DNA from 3 places in the Paenibacillus sp. LjRoot56 genome. Region 3 is predicted to be linked to each of the others. Evidence: predicted binding sites of a transcription regulator. Region 3 holds the regulator's gene; each other region holds the start of a gene.
The links. Region 3 encodes Rex, which represses fermentation and respiration genes when NADH is low (regulators of the CRP and FNR family bind a similar motif). Its sites were predicted from a motif close to TTGTGAAATATTTCACAA; they were not measured.
Positions count from the first base shown of each region.

Region 1: ACSQ8O_RS20940 (nitrate/nitrite transporter) is a predicted target of Rex. The motif match lies at 3,603-3,620, and genes of this name have one in related genera.
Region 2: adhE (bifunctional acetaldehyde-CoA/alcohol dehydrogenase) is a predicted target of Rex. The motif match lies at 958-975, and genes of this name have one in related genera.

Region 1 covers NZ_CAXURV020000003.1:435,021-439,708, reverse strand. Annotated here, with positions in the region: gene ACSQ8O_RS20960 (efflux RND transporter permease subunit) at 1-366, opposite strand, end outside; gene ACSQ8O_RS20955 (peptidoglycan-binding protein) at 650-1,426, shown strand; gene ACSQ8O_RS20950 (anthranilate phosphoribosyltransferase) at 1,494-2,525, opposite strand; gene ACSQ8O_RS20945 (ANTAR domain-containing response regulator) at 2,522-3,172, opposite strand; gene ACSQ8O_RS20940 (nitrate/nitrite transporter) at 3,636-4,688, shown strand, end outside.
Region 2 covers NZ_CAXURV020000003.1:1,233,053-1,237,740, reverse strand. Annotated here, with positions in the region: gene ACSQ8O_RS24565 (DoxX family membrane protein) at 1-54, shown strand, start outside; gene mobA (molybdenum cofactor guanylyltransferase) at 170-802, shown strand; gene adhE (bifunctional acetaldehyde-CoA/alcohol dehydrogenase) at 1,115-3,721, shown strand; gene pflB (formate C-acetyltransferase) at 3,749-4,688, shown strand, end outside.
Region 3 covers NZ_CAXURV020000004.1:800,641-805,328, forward strand. Annotated here, with positions in the region: gene ACSQ8O_RS29400 (DUF47 domain-containing protein) at 1-46, shown strand, start outside; gene ACSQ8O_RS29405 (inorganic phosphate transporter) at 106-1,107, shown strand; gene ACSQ8O_RS29410 (redox-sensing transcriptional repressor Rex) at 1,161-1,781, opposite strand; gene dinG (ATP-dependent DNA helicase DinG) at 1,785-4,643, opposite strand.

The DNA.
Region 1 (4,688 bases), on a different contig from region 3:
CATCCCCGCAGGGAGAACAATCGAGGAGATCGCTTCTTGCACGCTAGCTTGGGCATCCTTCATTTTAATATCCGAATCAAATGTCATATCAATTTTCATGAAGCCGTCGGATGATGTGGAGAATATTTCTTTCTTACCCGGCACACTGGAGACAGCTTTCTCTATAGGTGTAGTTGCACTATCTAGCATGGATTTGGCATCGTAGCCTTGGCCGACGACCGTAACACTAATCTGTGGGAAATCTGCACTTGGGAGAAATTCCATCGGCAATTTAAAATAACTACCGATTCCCGTGCCTAAAATTAATATCACCAAAAAAATGACTGCTGCTTTGTTACTAAAAGCCCATTTCGTAAACCATGTCACACGACTCGCTCCCCTTTCATGATCTATCTCTTTATTTCTCTAGGCACAAGTATAACGGTATCAATCTTAATGCGAATATGGCTGTGGGATGGTTTCAACTCAGACTACAGTCGGAGAAATACCTAAAGTGTAGAATTCCATCTTCTGATTGATATATGTAAATAAGGGATTAGGTAGATAGAATTTTCATGATTTGGATAAAAGATCAACTTGAAGGAAATGCTACCCTTATCGTCCATCTTGTGACGAAGATACTGAAGACGACGGGAAGTGAACGTAACGCATGTTACAAGGCAAAAAGAGGTTGATCTGGATAGTCCTCATCTGTGTGGTCTTGTTCAGTGCTTCCACAACGACTGTTTTTGCGTATGGCAAAGGTGCAAAAGGCCCAGATGTATACGCGGTTCAAGGGATGTTGAAGTCTCTTGGTTACTACTCGGGACCGATTACAGGCTATTATGGCAATCAAACACAAGCTGGGGTTAAAGCGTTTCAAAGTAGATATGGTTTGCCAGTAACGGGAAATGTTGATGATCAAACCTTACAATCCATCCTGTGGGCTTATGGTAATTTGAAGATTCCCAAGAAGGCGACGCCAACGCCAACGCCAGTACCAACACCGGCGCCGGATATACCGAGTCCAACACCTGCACCACAGGTTCCCTCAACGTCAGGATTAACGGTAGAAGAGCAGCAAATGCTGGATCTTGTGAATAAAGAGCGAACGGCTATTGGTCTCGCTGCTCTTACAGCTGATCTAGAGTTGACCAAAACAGCCCGTCTAAAAAGCCAAGATATGGTGGATAACAAATATTTCTCCCATGACTCACCAACGTATGGTTCACCATTCGATATGATGGAGAAATTCGGAATTACGTATAATGCAGCAGGGGAGAACATTGCTTGTAACCAAGGCGTTCAAGCAGCTCATGAAGCTTTAATGAACTCTCCAGGACATAAAGCGAATATACTTAGCAAAGATTACACGCATATTGGTATCGGCATTGTAGATGGCGGGCCGTGCGGTAAAATGTTCACCCAACAGTTTATTGGTAAATAGACAACATAGGAAAAAGGACGTAACGAATGCGTGAGCATTCATTACGTCCTTTTTGTTTCAACGATGCTTATGTGGCAGATACAGGTTTAATTGCTTCGGTCCATTCTGTGTACTTCTGGAGTGCTGCACCTTGCTCAATCGCATGACGGGCCATATAGATGCCTTCTTCAATGGAGCCAGCTTTCTGGGAAATCCACAAACGGACAGCACTGTTGAGCAGTACCATATTTAAGTAGGGGAGTGGAGCATCGCCGCGAAGGACAGAAAGTGTAGTCTCTGCTTGCAATTCAGCCGTCCATTCCTGGGCTGGCACTTCAACCATCAGCTCATAAATTTCAGGATCTACAATGAATAACTCACTTGCCCCGTCTTGGATAAGGTAGGTTCTTGTACGTTTATCGACACCTAAGTCCTCTGAGCCCTCCATACCCTGCACCACAATACCGCGAGAAACACCTAATTCAATGAGCAAATTCGTGATTTTCTCAAAAACAGTGCCGTGAAACACACCAACAGCCATATAGGGAGCTTCTGTAAAACGCAACAGCTTCTCCGCCGTATTGAACACGGTTCTCAAACCGAGTTCTTTACGAATTTCGCGCAGCTGGCCAAGCGGTTCACACCAGCTTTCGGTCGGTGTGAATAAGAAGCCTGTTCGCGCCGCAGCAGAAACTAATGCTTCACGTGATGCTTCAAGTGCATTTACCCCCATTGCTGTAAGCACATCGGACAAGGTGATGCCCCATTTAGGAGGCATGCTAGGGCTGCCATGCAAAGTTGTTGGCAATCCGCAGGCTGCGAGTACGAATGCAGTTGGTAATGTTGCGATAAATGTGCGAGTGCGACCATCATAGGGACCGGCACAGTCGATACTTCCTGCCATGGGATAAGTGCTGATACGTTGTCGTAAGGCATGAATAAAGGCTTTGATTTCATCAGGTGATTCCATTTTAATTCGCTCAGCTACAAGAAAAGCGCCGATCTGAGCTTGGGTGGCTGCACCGGTTAGGATGAGTTCGGCTGCTTGAGCCGCTTCTTCATAGGTAAGGTCTCTGGCTCCGCGTTTACCGCGGCCTACTTCTTTTAATAAGGATATCATCGTTTGCGGCCCCCTTTGTTCTGATCCTGTAGTATCTGATATACCTTGACGATGGAGGTTGCGACGTCGACCATACGCTTACGTTCATTCATAGCTTGTTTACGGAGGAAATCATAAGCTTCAGCTTCCGAGATGCCTTTGATTTCGCATAAAATTCGCTTCGCCTGATCAACCCACTTACGTTCTTCAAGCTTGGACAGCAGTTGTTCGCGCTCCTGATGCCACTCGGTTCGTTGGAAATAATGGTTCACACCCAGTATCAACGCACAATGAATTTCTAGTGGGCTCATCGTGGGACCGATCAAGCCATCTATTCCCGCATCCATCTTACATTCATTAGAAGGAAAAGTTTGCGTATCACACCACCAGAATATGGGAAGACTCCGCTGTGCAAGCAAGCGTATACGCCAATCTGTGACTTGTTCGGGACCTACTGATAATAATACAGCATCGACCTTAGGGATGATAAAGGAAATTTCTTTCATATTAGATGAAGTATAAATGCGGAACCCCAAATCCTTCATGATTTCATCAGGTAAAAATTCTTTTCCTTGCATGTCTTCCGTTCGAACAGCATGTGAGGGCTCAGAGGAGGTAGCTGAGCGAGTTGTCATGAACTCGTCGACCAGAATGAATGATTGCAACATGGGAATACCTCCATCTTGAATAACTTTAACTCATGACAAGTACATGTTAGGTTTAGATCTTATTTGGTATTATTATACGGCAATACTATAGCATATGCACCTGAAATTTGTCGATATGCTACTCAAATTCTCTGAAATAATTTTTTGTGTTAAGTTTATTGACATAGAATTAAGTGCATCGTATAATCAAGTTAAGAAATCGGCACAATGATGTGCCACTTAACGAAGGCAACGGCGCCTATCCCCTTACAAATACGTAACTGGATAGGCTTTTTATGTTCAATGTAATGAAAAAACTACATCTATCATGCTGTTCACGAGGAAGTGGCAGCAGTGGCAATGAGGCCGATAAACATCCCGTGACTGATAGGGTATGTTTGTCGGCCTTTTCTGTCAACGTGCAGTCAAGAAAATGGATAGGACAAAAAGAAGGCGAAAAGCCTCACAAAAGGAGAGGGATTGCATGGTAGATCGGAAAAGTTTTATGCAAGTGGGGCACAAAGGGTCTTTGTTCAGTTCATTCTTGTATTTTGACATGAGCTTCATGGTCTGGGTGCTTCTTGGACCGCTAGCTGTCATCCTAGCCAAAGATTTTGGGTTGGATGCCGCACAGAAAGCCAATTTGGTTGCTTTACCAACTTTAGGGGGGGCGGTCCTACGACTAGTACTTGGCGTACTAACGGATAAAATTGGTCCTAAACTAACAGGACAGATTGGTCTTTCTCTTACCTTAATTCCATTATTCTGGGGATGGCAGTTCGCTAACACGATGGGAGATATGTATTTTGTAGCTCTAATGCTAGGTATCGCAGGAGCAAGCTTTGCTGCAGCACTACCGCTCGCTAGCAGCTGGTACCCGCCACAGTATCAAGGATTAGCAATGGGGATTGCAGGTGCAGGAAATAGCGGGACGATTTTCGCTACCTTGTTTGCAAATCGTTTAGCACAACATTATGGAGATTGGCACGTTGTTTTCGGAATTGCCATGATTCCAATTGCAATAACGCTTGTCATATTTAGTATTTTGGCAAAGGATAGTCCCAATAAACCAGCACCAAAAACGATTGCAGAGTACGGTAAAGTATTGAAACAGAAAGATTCGTGGTTGTTCTGTATTTTCTATAGTGTAACTTTCGGTGGTTTTGTAGGAATGGCATCTTATCTTACGATTTTCTTTAATACACAATATGGGCTTTCTCCTGTGCGTGCTGCAGACTTTACAACTTTATGCGTCATCGGCGGCAGCTTCTTCCGTCCCGTTGGTGGATGGCTTGCAGATAAGATTGGCGGAATTCGAATGTTAATGGTTCTATATGGCGTTGTTGGTTTAATGATGGCAGGTATCTCGACGCTTCCAGCACTTTCATTGACGACAGTCATGCTCTTCGTTGCTATGATGGCCTTCGGAATGGGAAATGGTTCGGTATTCCAACTCGTGCCACAGCGTTTCAAAGCGGAAATTGGTGTGATGACAGGAATTGTTGGAGCAGCAGGGGGATTAGGTGGTTACTTCTTG
Region 2 (4,688 bases), on a different contig from region 3:
AGGTGGTTGGATAAGATCTTAGAACTATTCCATTTAAAAGCAAAATTCAGATAAGATGAGGGCCTAATCCAATGATAAATAGTGATAACACCTGCTCTTTCTACTCCGTAATCTGAGAGTAAGAGTGGGTGTTTTTTCATTAACTATACATTAATTTGAAAGGGAAGTGATGGGTATGCTTTCAGGAGTTATTTTGGCTGGTGGAGCAAACCGTCGAATGAACGGAGAACTGAAGGCATTACTCCCGTTTGGCGGAAAGCCTCTTATTGTCCGACAGATAGTGTGTATGAGGGAAATATGCGATGAGTTGATTATTGTTACCAATGATCCCAAGCCCTATCTAAACAAAGTTGATCGTTCCGTTCGTATTATTACGGATTTTTTTGCAGGTCATGGCCCTCTTGGTGGTATGCACGCCGCATTATCTCTAGCTATACATACTTCCGTCTGGGTAGTCGGGTGCGATATGCCCTTTATTTCTAGTAAAGCAGCGCAGTTATTGATGCAAAGAAAGCTGGATGGATTTGAGGCCGTTGTTCCTTTGGTGGCCAGCGAGCTTTACCCATTGCATGGCATTTATGACCGAGCTTGTGCGTCCCACATCGTGCATTTATTAAATCAAGGGGAAACCAAAGTTTCTGCCTTGCTAAACCATGTTTTTTGGAGCGAACTAGGGGATCGTTTCTTACTTGAGAACGGCGTTGATTTGAATTTTGTTTACAATATCACAACGTTTGAGGAATACGAGGCCATGGGCTTTGTAGAACATGGAAAACCAACGGAAGTAACGGATGGTTCATGATTACTATTTGAGATAGTGAGAAGTCTATAACGTCATTGCTTTGCTGTGTGCGCCTAAAGGAGAGACGGAGTATCCGATAGGAGAAGCTATGGAATCGGCGGGAGCAAGGCAGCAATTTTATGAAAATAGAACTGCTGCCTTTTCTATAAATTGGAATGTGAAATTATTCACAAGAAGTTCAAAGAAGAAATCGCTTTAACCTCTCGTTATGTGATTTTTATCATAGTTAGGGTTCCTGATTAAGCTTAATCTAAGAGTAGAACAACAAGGTAACGGCTTCACATGGAATGTAAATAAAGGAGTGAATAAACCATGACAACCAAAGAAGCGAAGATGAATGAACGGATTTCAGCGCAAGAGGAAGTCAACCAACTGGTGGCCAGAGCGAAAGAAGCACAGCAGCAATTTCTAAAGCTGGATCAAGATCAGGTAGACCATGTCATTCAGCAAATGGCATTAGCCGGCATCGATAGGCACATGGTTCTTGCCAAGCTTGCTGTGGAGGAAACCGGTCGTGGTGTGTATGAAGATAAAATCACCAAGAATCTATTTGCTACTGAATATATTTACCACAGCATTAAAAATAACAAGACGGTCGGTGTGATTGAGGAAAATACGTACGAGAACTGCCGAATGGTAGCTGAGCCCGTGGGCATTATCGCGGGTGTTACACCTGTAACCAATCCGACTTCGACGACGATGTTCAAATCATTGATTGCAACAAAAACCCGTAATCCAATCATTTTCGCCTTCCACCCGTCTGCACAACAATCAAGTGCTGCGGCAGCAGCGACATTACTGGATGCGGCAGTTAAGGCCGGCGCTCCAGAGCATTGTATTCAATGGGTGAAGCATCCATCCGTGGAAGCTACGCAGTTGCTGATGAATCATCCCGATGTAGCGCTAGTTCTAGCTACGGGAGGCTCTTCCATGGTGAAGGCAGCCTATAGCACCGGTAAGCCAGCCTTGGGCGTTGGACCTGGTAATGTTCCTTGCTTCATAGAGAAGACAGCGAATTTGCCGCAGGCTGTGAATGACTTGATCCTATCCAAGACCTTTGATAACGGCATGATTTGCGCCTCCGAACAAGCAGTTATTATTGAGGAACCGGTATACACGGAAACAAAAAAAATGATGGTGGACCAGGGCTGTTACTTTTTAAATAAAGAAGAAACAGAAGCGGTCTCCAAACTGGTAATTAACAGTGAGAAATGTGCGGTGAACGCGGTTATCGTAGGTCAATCTGCTGTGAAAATTGCTGAGATGGCTGGTATTCAGGTGCCTGTGAACACGAAAATGCTAGTCGCGGAACTAGCGGGTGTCGGTGAGGCCTACCCATTGTCAGCTGAAAAGCTAAGCCCCGTACTCGCTTGTTACAAAGTGAAGAACGCGGAGCAAGGCATTGACCGGGCTGTGGAAGTGGTGAAATTCGGAGGTATGGGACATTCCTCTGTCATTCACTCACAGAATACAGAAGTCATACAGGCATTCTCCAACAAGCTTCAAACGGGACGTGTGATTGTTAATTCACCTTCCACACATGGCGCTATTGGGGACATTTATAATACGAATTTGCCATCCTTGACACTAGGCTGCGGTTCATACGGACATAATTCCACGACCTCTAACGTGAGCGCGGTGAATCTGATCAATGTGAAGCGGGTTGCTTACCGCACCGTCAATATGCAGTGGTTCAAGATACCGCCGAAGATTTATTTTGAAAAGGGAGCTACTCAGTATTTGGAAAAAATGCCAGACATTACGCGCGTCATGATTGTCACGGATCCGATGATGGTGAAGCTCGGTTATGTAGAGCGTGTAGAATATTACCTCCGTAAGCGGCAGCTTCCCGTCTATATCGAAGTGTTCTCGGATGTGGAGCCTGATCCGTCTGTTGAAACCGTAGAACGCGGCCGGGCACAGATGGCAAGCTTCCAGCCGGATTGCATTATCGCCTTGGGCGGCGGGTCACCGATGGATGCGGCTAAAGCGATGTGGCTGTTCTATGAATACCCAGATACTAGCTTTGATGCCTTAAAGCAAAAATTCATGGATATCCGTAAACGGGTTTACAAATATCCGCGTCTGGGACGCAAAGCGAAATTTGTCGCGATTCCTACGACTTCGGGTACAGGTTCGGAAGTGACGTCTTTCGCTGTAATTACAGATAAAGAAAAAGGCAATACAAAGTACCCGCTTGCTGATTACGAGCTTACACCGGATGTTGCCATCATTGATCCTGATTACGTGTACAGCTTGCCGAAGACAGCGGTAGCAGACACCGGTATGGATGTCCTAACGCACGCCATTGAATCGTATGTGTCTGTGATGGCGAATGATTATTCCGATGGTTTGGCGATGAAAGCAATCCAATTGGTATTCCAAAATTTAGAGAAATCGTATGCCACAGCAGATCCTATTGCCCGTGAGAAAATGCATAATGCCTCAACCATTGCCGGTATGGCCTTTGCGAATGCTTTCCTGGGTATTAATCACAGCTTGGCGCATAAATGGGGCGGCGAGTATCACACCGCACATGGACGTACCAACGCGATTTTGATGCCGCATGTCATTCGCTATAATGCTCAAAAGCCGACGAAGTTTACTTCGTTCCCGAAATACGATCACTTCGTAGCCGACCAACGCTATGCTGAAATCGCGCGCATGCTGGGGCTTCCAGCTAATACAACGGAAGAAGGCGTGAACAGCCTTATCGAGGCGATCCGCAAGCTGAACAAAATTCTCGGAATTCCGGAGAAATTTCAGGATCTTGGGTTCCAGGCGGAACAATTCGAGACGCGTGTCGATTACTTGGCGGATCGAGCTTTCGAAGATCAGTGTACAACGGCCAATCCTCGGATGCCGCTAGTAACGGAGCTGGCTGACGTATATCGAAATGCATTTTACGGTAAGTTTTAATCGTGCATTACCTAAGGAGGCTTTATCATGGCGACAAGAGAAAAAGAGATTAGGATAGAGAATGGCTGGAGAGAGTTTATCCAAGGCAACTGGGAAGGTTCCATTGATGTGAACGACTTTATTCATAAAAATATAACCGTGTATCCAGGAGATCATGCCTTCCTGGCAGGTCCAACAGAAGCGACAAATGAGCTATGGCGGATGGTGAGTACGCTAACCCAGCAAGAGCGAGAGAACGGAGGCGTGCTGGACATTGATGTCCAGACGATCTCCACGATTACCTCCCATGCGCCAGGCTATATCGCACAGCATAAGGAGAAAATCGTCGGTCTGCAAACCGATGCTCCTTTAAAGCGTTCCGTACAACCTTTCGGCGGTATTCGGATGGTGATCGATGCTTGTGAGGCTTATGGCTTTAAGCTGCCGGAAGAAATTGTTCAGGTGTTTACCGATATTCGCAAAACGCATAACCAAGGTGTGTTCGATGCGTACACCTCAGAGATGAAGACCGCGCGTAAGGCTGCTATCATCACTGGTCTTCCTGATGCTTACGGTCGCGGTCGCATTATTGGCGATTACCGCCGTGTTGCTCTGTATGGTGTAGACCGGCTAATCCAAGAGAAGAAGAACGATCTTCTGCAATTGGAAGTGGACGCGATCACCGAGGATATCATTCGGCTGCGCGAAGAACTTTCCGAACAAATGCGCAGCTTGGGTGAACTAAAGCAGATGGCCAAAACCTACGGCTATGATATTGCAAAGCCGGCAGTGAACGCCGCTGAAGCGGTGCAATGGCTGTACTTTGCTTATTTGGCAGCCATTAAGGAACAGAATGGCGCGGCGATGAGCCTTGGACGCGTATCAAGCTTTCTTGATATTTATATCGAACGGGATTTACGAGAGGGGACGTTGACGGAAGTAGAGGCGCAAGAGCTTGTTGACCATTTTGTCATGAAGCTTCGTATCG
Region 3 (4,688 bases):
AGATGTCGCTAACATTCTAGACAGCGTAGTACTTCGTTACTCTTAAGACAAGATGTCTATGTGTACGAAGAAAGTTTTCCAATTGGAAAGCGCTAGGAGGAATTCATGTTAACTTATTTGATCATAATCGTTGCACTAGCCCTGCTATTCGACTTCATCAACGGATTCCACGATACAGCTAATGCGATTGCTACTTCCATTTCTACGCGAGCATTAAGCCCGCGTGTAGCGATTTTCATGGCTGCTTCACTTAATTTTGTTGGGGCTATGGTTTCATCGGAAGTAGCCAAAACAGTAGGCGGAAGTATTGCCAATCCTGCGAAGATCGAAAATGGCGTTGAAGTCGTGATTGCAGCCTTGCTTGCAGCAATCATCTGGAACTTGCTTACCTGGTACTTGTCTATTCCATCTTCGTCCTCCCACACGTTACTTGGTGCCTTAGCTGGTGCTGTAATTGCAGGAGCAGGCTTCAATGGCGTTAACTGGAGTGGTTTCACACAAATTATTATCATTCTTATTTTATCGCCCATTATCGCTTTCGTTCTAGGTTATCTCATTATGGTATTGATCAAAAATATCGTGCTTTGGTCAGGTAACACATCCAGATCCAAACTAAATCGTGGTTTTCGTACGTTACAAATCATCTCTGCCGGATTACTTTCGTATTCCCATGGTGGAAACGATGCGCAGAAGGCAATGGGGATTATCGTGTTTGGTCTCGTTGCAGCCGGCGTTCAAGATGATTTGAATGTACCGATCTGGGTAAAAATTGCTGCAGCCCTCGCGATGGGCCTTGGTACTTCCATTGGTGGATGGCGGATCATTAAAACAGTCTCAGGTAAAATTGTTAAAATTGAACCGATCAACGGCTTTGCCTCGGACTTAACATCATCGATTGTCATTCAAATCTCAACCTTCATTGGTAAACCATTATCAACGACACACGTTATTTCCTCTGCGATTATCGGGACAGGCAGTGTCATGCGATTCCATGAAGTACAATGGGGTACGGTTGGTCGAATGTTAGTCACTTGGGTTATTACCATTCCGATCTCAATGGTTCTTGCTTACACCCTGTACTTTGCGATATTCCGTTTAATCATGTAATAACAAACAAAGGCACGACCCGCTGAAGCTGCGCGGGTCGTGCCTTTTTCATACTAATCGAGATAATAAGCTAAGCTTTGAAGCTCTGTCGTGAAATCCGCATAATGCACGCGCACATCTGGCGGCACCTTGATGATGACTGGAGCAAAGTTCAAGATCGCTTCAATGCCACAAGCAACGAACTCATTTGCTACATTCTGTGCTTCAGCCGCGGGGACGGTAATAATACCGATCCGCACACCAAGTTCAGACATAACAGACTTCATTTTATCCATGGGGAGCACAACCAAATTATTGATCACTTCGCCTGTCTTAGAAGGCATTGCATCGAATAAAGCTACAATTTTCATATCATTACGTAAGTACGTATTATAATTGCAAAGTGCTCTGCCTAAATTTCCTGCCCCAACGAGGGCAACTTGAATATGTCGATCTAATTTCAGAATCTGGCGAATCTTCTCTATCAAGTAATTGATATCATAACCAATACCTTTTTTGCCAAACTCGCCAAAATAAGCTAAGTCTTTCCGAATCTGAGCAGGATTCAGATCTAACTTCTGACCTAAATCCTGAGAAGACACCGTGGAAACATTGTTCATTTGCAACTCGTTTAGATAGCGTAAATAGATAGGTAATCTGCGGACAACAGCTTCTGAAATTTTTTGTGTTTTCACGAATTAAGCTCCTCCCATCCATTGCTCAATCCTCGGCAGCATTTGTTCGCAGGTCATGTGCTCGATCTTCGGACCAGGCAACGAATAGAGGAAGTGCTTGCCATAATACGTTTCAATAACACGTGTATCATAGATAATGACGATCCCTTTGTCTGACGCCCTCCGAACTAATCGACCGAAGCCTTGTTTAAATCGAATAACAGCTTGAGGAACAGAAAATTTCATAAATGGATTCTCATTGCGCTTCTTGATATTCTCACATTTGGCTTCTACAAGCGGGTGATTCGGCGGTTGGAATGGGAGTCGAATGATCGCCAGACAACTTAACGCATCTCCTGGAATATCTACACCTTCCCAGAACGAACTAGTGCCCAGTAACACGCACATTTTATTGTCTTGGAACATTCGGGTCAACTTACTGCGATTGCCGCTGTCAACACCCTGGCCAAGCACAGTGATGCCATGTGGGTTCAGCTTTTCCTTCATCCCTGCATGAACAAGCTTCAACATCCGGTTCGAGGTGCATAGAACTAGCATTCGCCCCTTCGTCACCTGTGCAACATCACTTAGAGAGTTGATCAGTGCTTCGATGAAAACGGGATCTCCCGCTCCCTTGATCGTTGGGAAATTACGTGGAATGACGACCAAAGCCTGCTCACGATAGTTAAAAGGAGACGGTAATTGCACTGTTTTCAGCTTACCTGACTCTTCGTCTTCTGGAATGGCTAAGCCTAGCTGCTCCGCCGAGTACTGGAACGATTTATTCACCGAAAGCGTTGCGGAGGTCAAGATAATACTGTCTTTCGTTTCAAAGAAATGCTGCTGCAGTAACCCACTAACATCCGTTGGAACGGAATTCAGCTGAACCGATTTGGCTTTCGCATACGTGCCAGCTTCAATCCAATACACGTACCCTTCATCTGCCATTTTCATAAAGAAATGAAGCGCATCACGATGCGCATACAGCTCTTTCACGGTTCCATTCAGATCGGTCACTAACCCTTGAACACCAAGTCCATCTTGCTGCTCCTTTAGTTCACTCAACAATTTATCCAAAGTTCGCAAAAGTTCATTCGCATTCAGATAAATGTTATCCTCCATAATCAACAACTCACGCCAATTCGCAGGCAGAGTCTCCGGCTTTAAACGCAGTACATATTGCGAAGTTTCCGATTGTGAAGGATCACTTTTGGAGGAAACCAACTCGTACAGGGCTTCACTTAAACGTTCCCAGTCCTCTTTGATCGAAATGATTTTCGGGAACAATCCATCAATCGTGTTACTCCATGCGGCTGCGCGCTCTCCTGCCTCTTCCGATTTCTGTAATCGGAAACGAAGCATTGGAAGCTGTCCGCTTCGATTATCCTTATACAGCCACAATAAGGAGTGGTAGAACGCAGAGGCATGCAGCTCGATCCCGAGGTGCTTACTTGCCACTTCTTCAAAGTGATGCGCCTCATCAATCACAAGGTGCTTGTAGGACGGTAGAAGGCGGTTCTCAGCCTTCATATCCGTAAAGAGGAGGGAATGGTTCGTGATGATCACATCAGCCGTGTTGGCGTCATTACGAGCTCTGTGGTAGAAGCACTTCTTATACCAAGGGCACATGCGGTTTAAACAGGAGTCCGTATCACTCGCAACCGAGTACCAGAATTGAGCACCTTTATTGCCAAAGTGTAATTCTTCCTCATCCCCATGTTCGGTTTCACTTATCCAAACGACCATTTGCGCGGCTGTTATCGGGTCTTCTCTGCCATTTTCGTAGTCCCGTGTTGTGAGCTTCGTCTCAAACTTACGAAGGCACAGATAGTGACTTCTTCCTTTGAGGACAGCTGCTTTGAAAGGAACAGGAAAAATTTCTTTTAATAAGGGGATATCCCGCTCACGCAGCTGCTCCTGCAAATTAATCGTATGTGTCGAGACGACCACTTTCTTCTCATATTTCAAACCGTAATAGATCGAAGGAATCAAGTATCCCAGTGATTTGCCTGTCCCTGTTCCCGCTTCGATCATCAAATGCTGATCTGCCTCGAGAGACTTCTCCACTTCCAGAATCATTTGATCCTGAGATTCACGATCCTCGTACACCTCGAATCGTTGTTGGAGCGCGGATTTCAGGCCTTGCTGAAAGGCTGTAAAAGAAGTTCCTAACGCTGCCGTTACTTCGTATTCAGAGCGCGGCTCTTCGTCTTCTCCCCAATCCGTCACATTCAATGTAAATTGACGAAAGTAACGATTCGTATCCATATCGACACTTGTTACTGACTCTTTATATAAACAAATTTCGTCCAAAAACCAACCCAAATCGGTGTTACCGTTTTCGAAAATTTGGTTCAACCGTTGCACCGTTAAGAGAGGCAGCCCCAGTAAGCGATCCAAGCAGTGGATCCAAATCAATGCAGTAACTTCCGCATCACTGTCTGCTTGGTGTGGCCTTTCATGATCAATCCCAAACAACGCCGCCACCATACTAAGCTGTAGACTAGAGATGGACGGGAATAAAATACGCAGCATATCCATGGTGTCCAGGACACGACCCGAGAAAGGAGGATAACCAGTTCTCGTTAGTCCTCGCTGCAGGAAAGATAAGTCGAACGCTGCTTGATGCGCTACTAGCACACAATCAAACAAGAGTGGAAACATGTCTGACATAACCTGATCGAGTGATGGTGCATCCGCAACCATCTCATTGGTAATCCCTGTTAAAGTTGTAATCGAAGAAGGTATACTAATCCCTGGGTTCACCAGAGAAGTATACCTGTCTGTAATTTCAAATTGATCTATGATGACGAGTCCAACCTGTATAATTTCGTCCCCAGGCTGACTTCCTGTCGTTTCAAAATCCAAAACTGCAAATTTCATAACGTCTATCTTCAATCCCTTCGTCCTACACTTCTCCTAGCATAC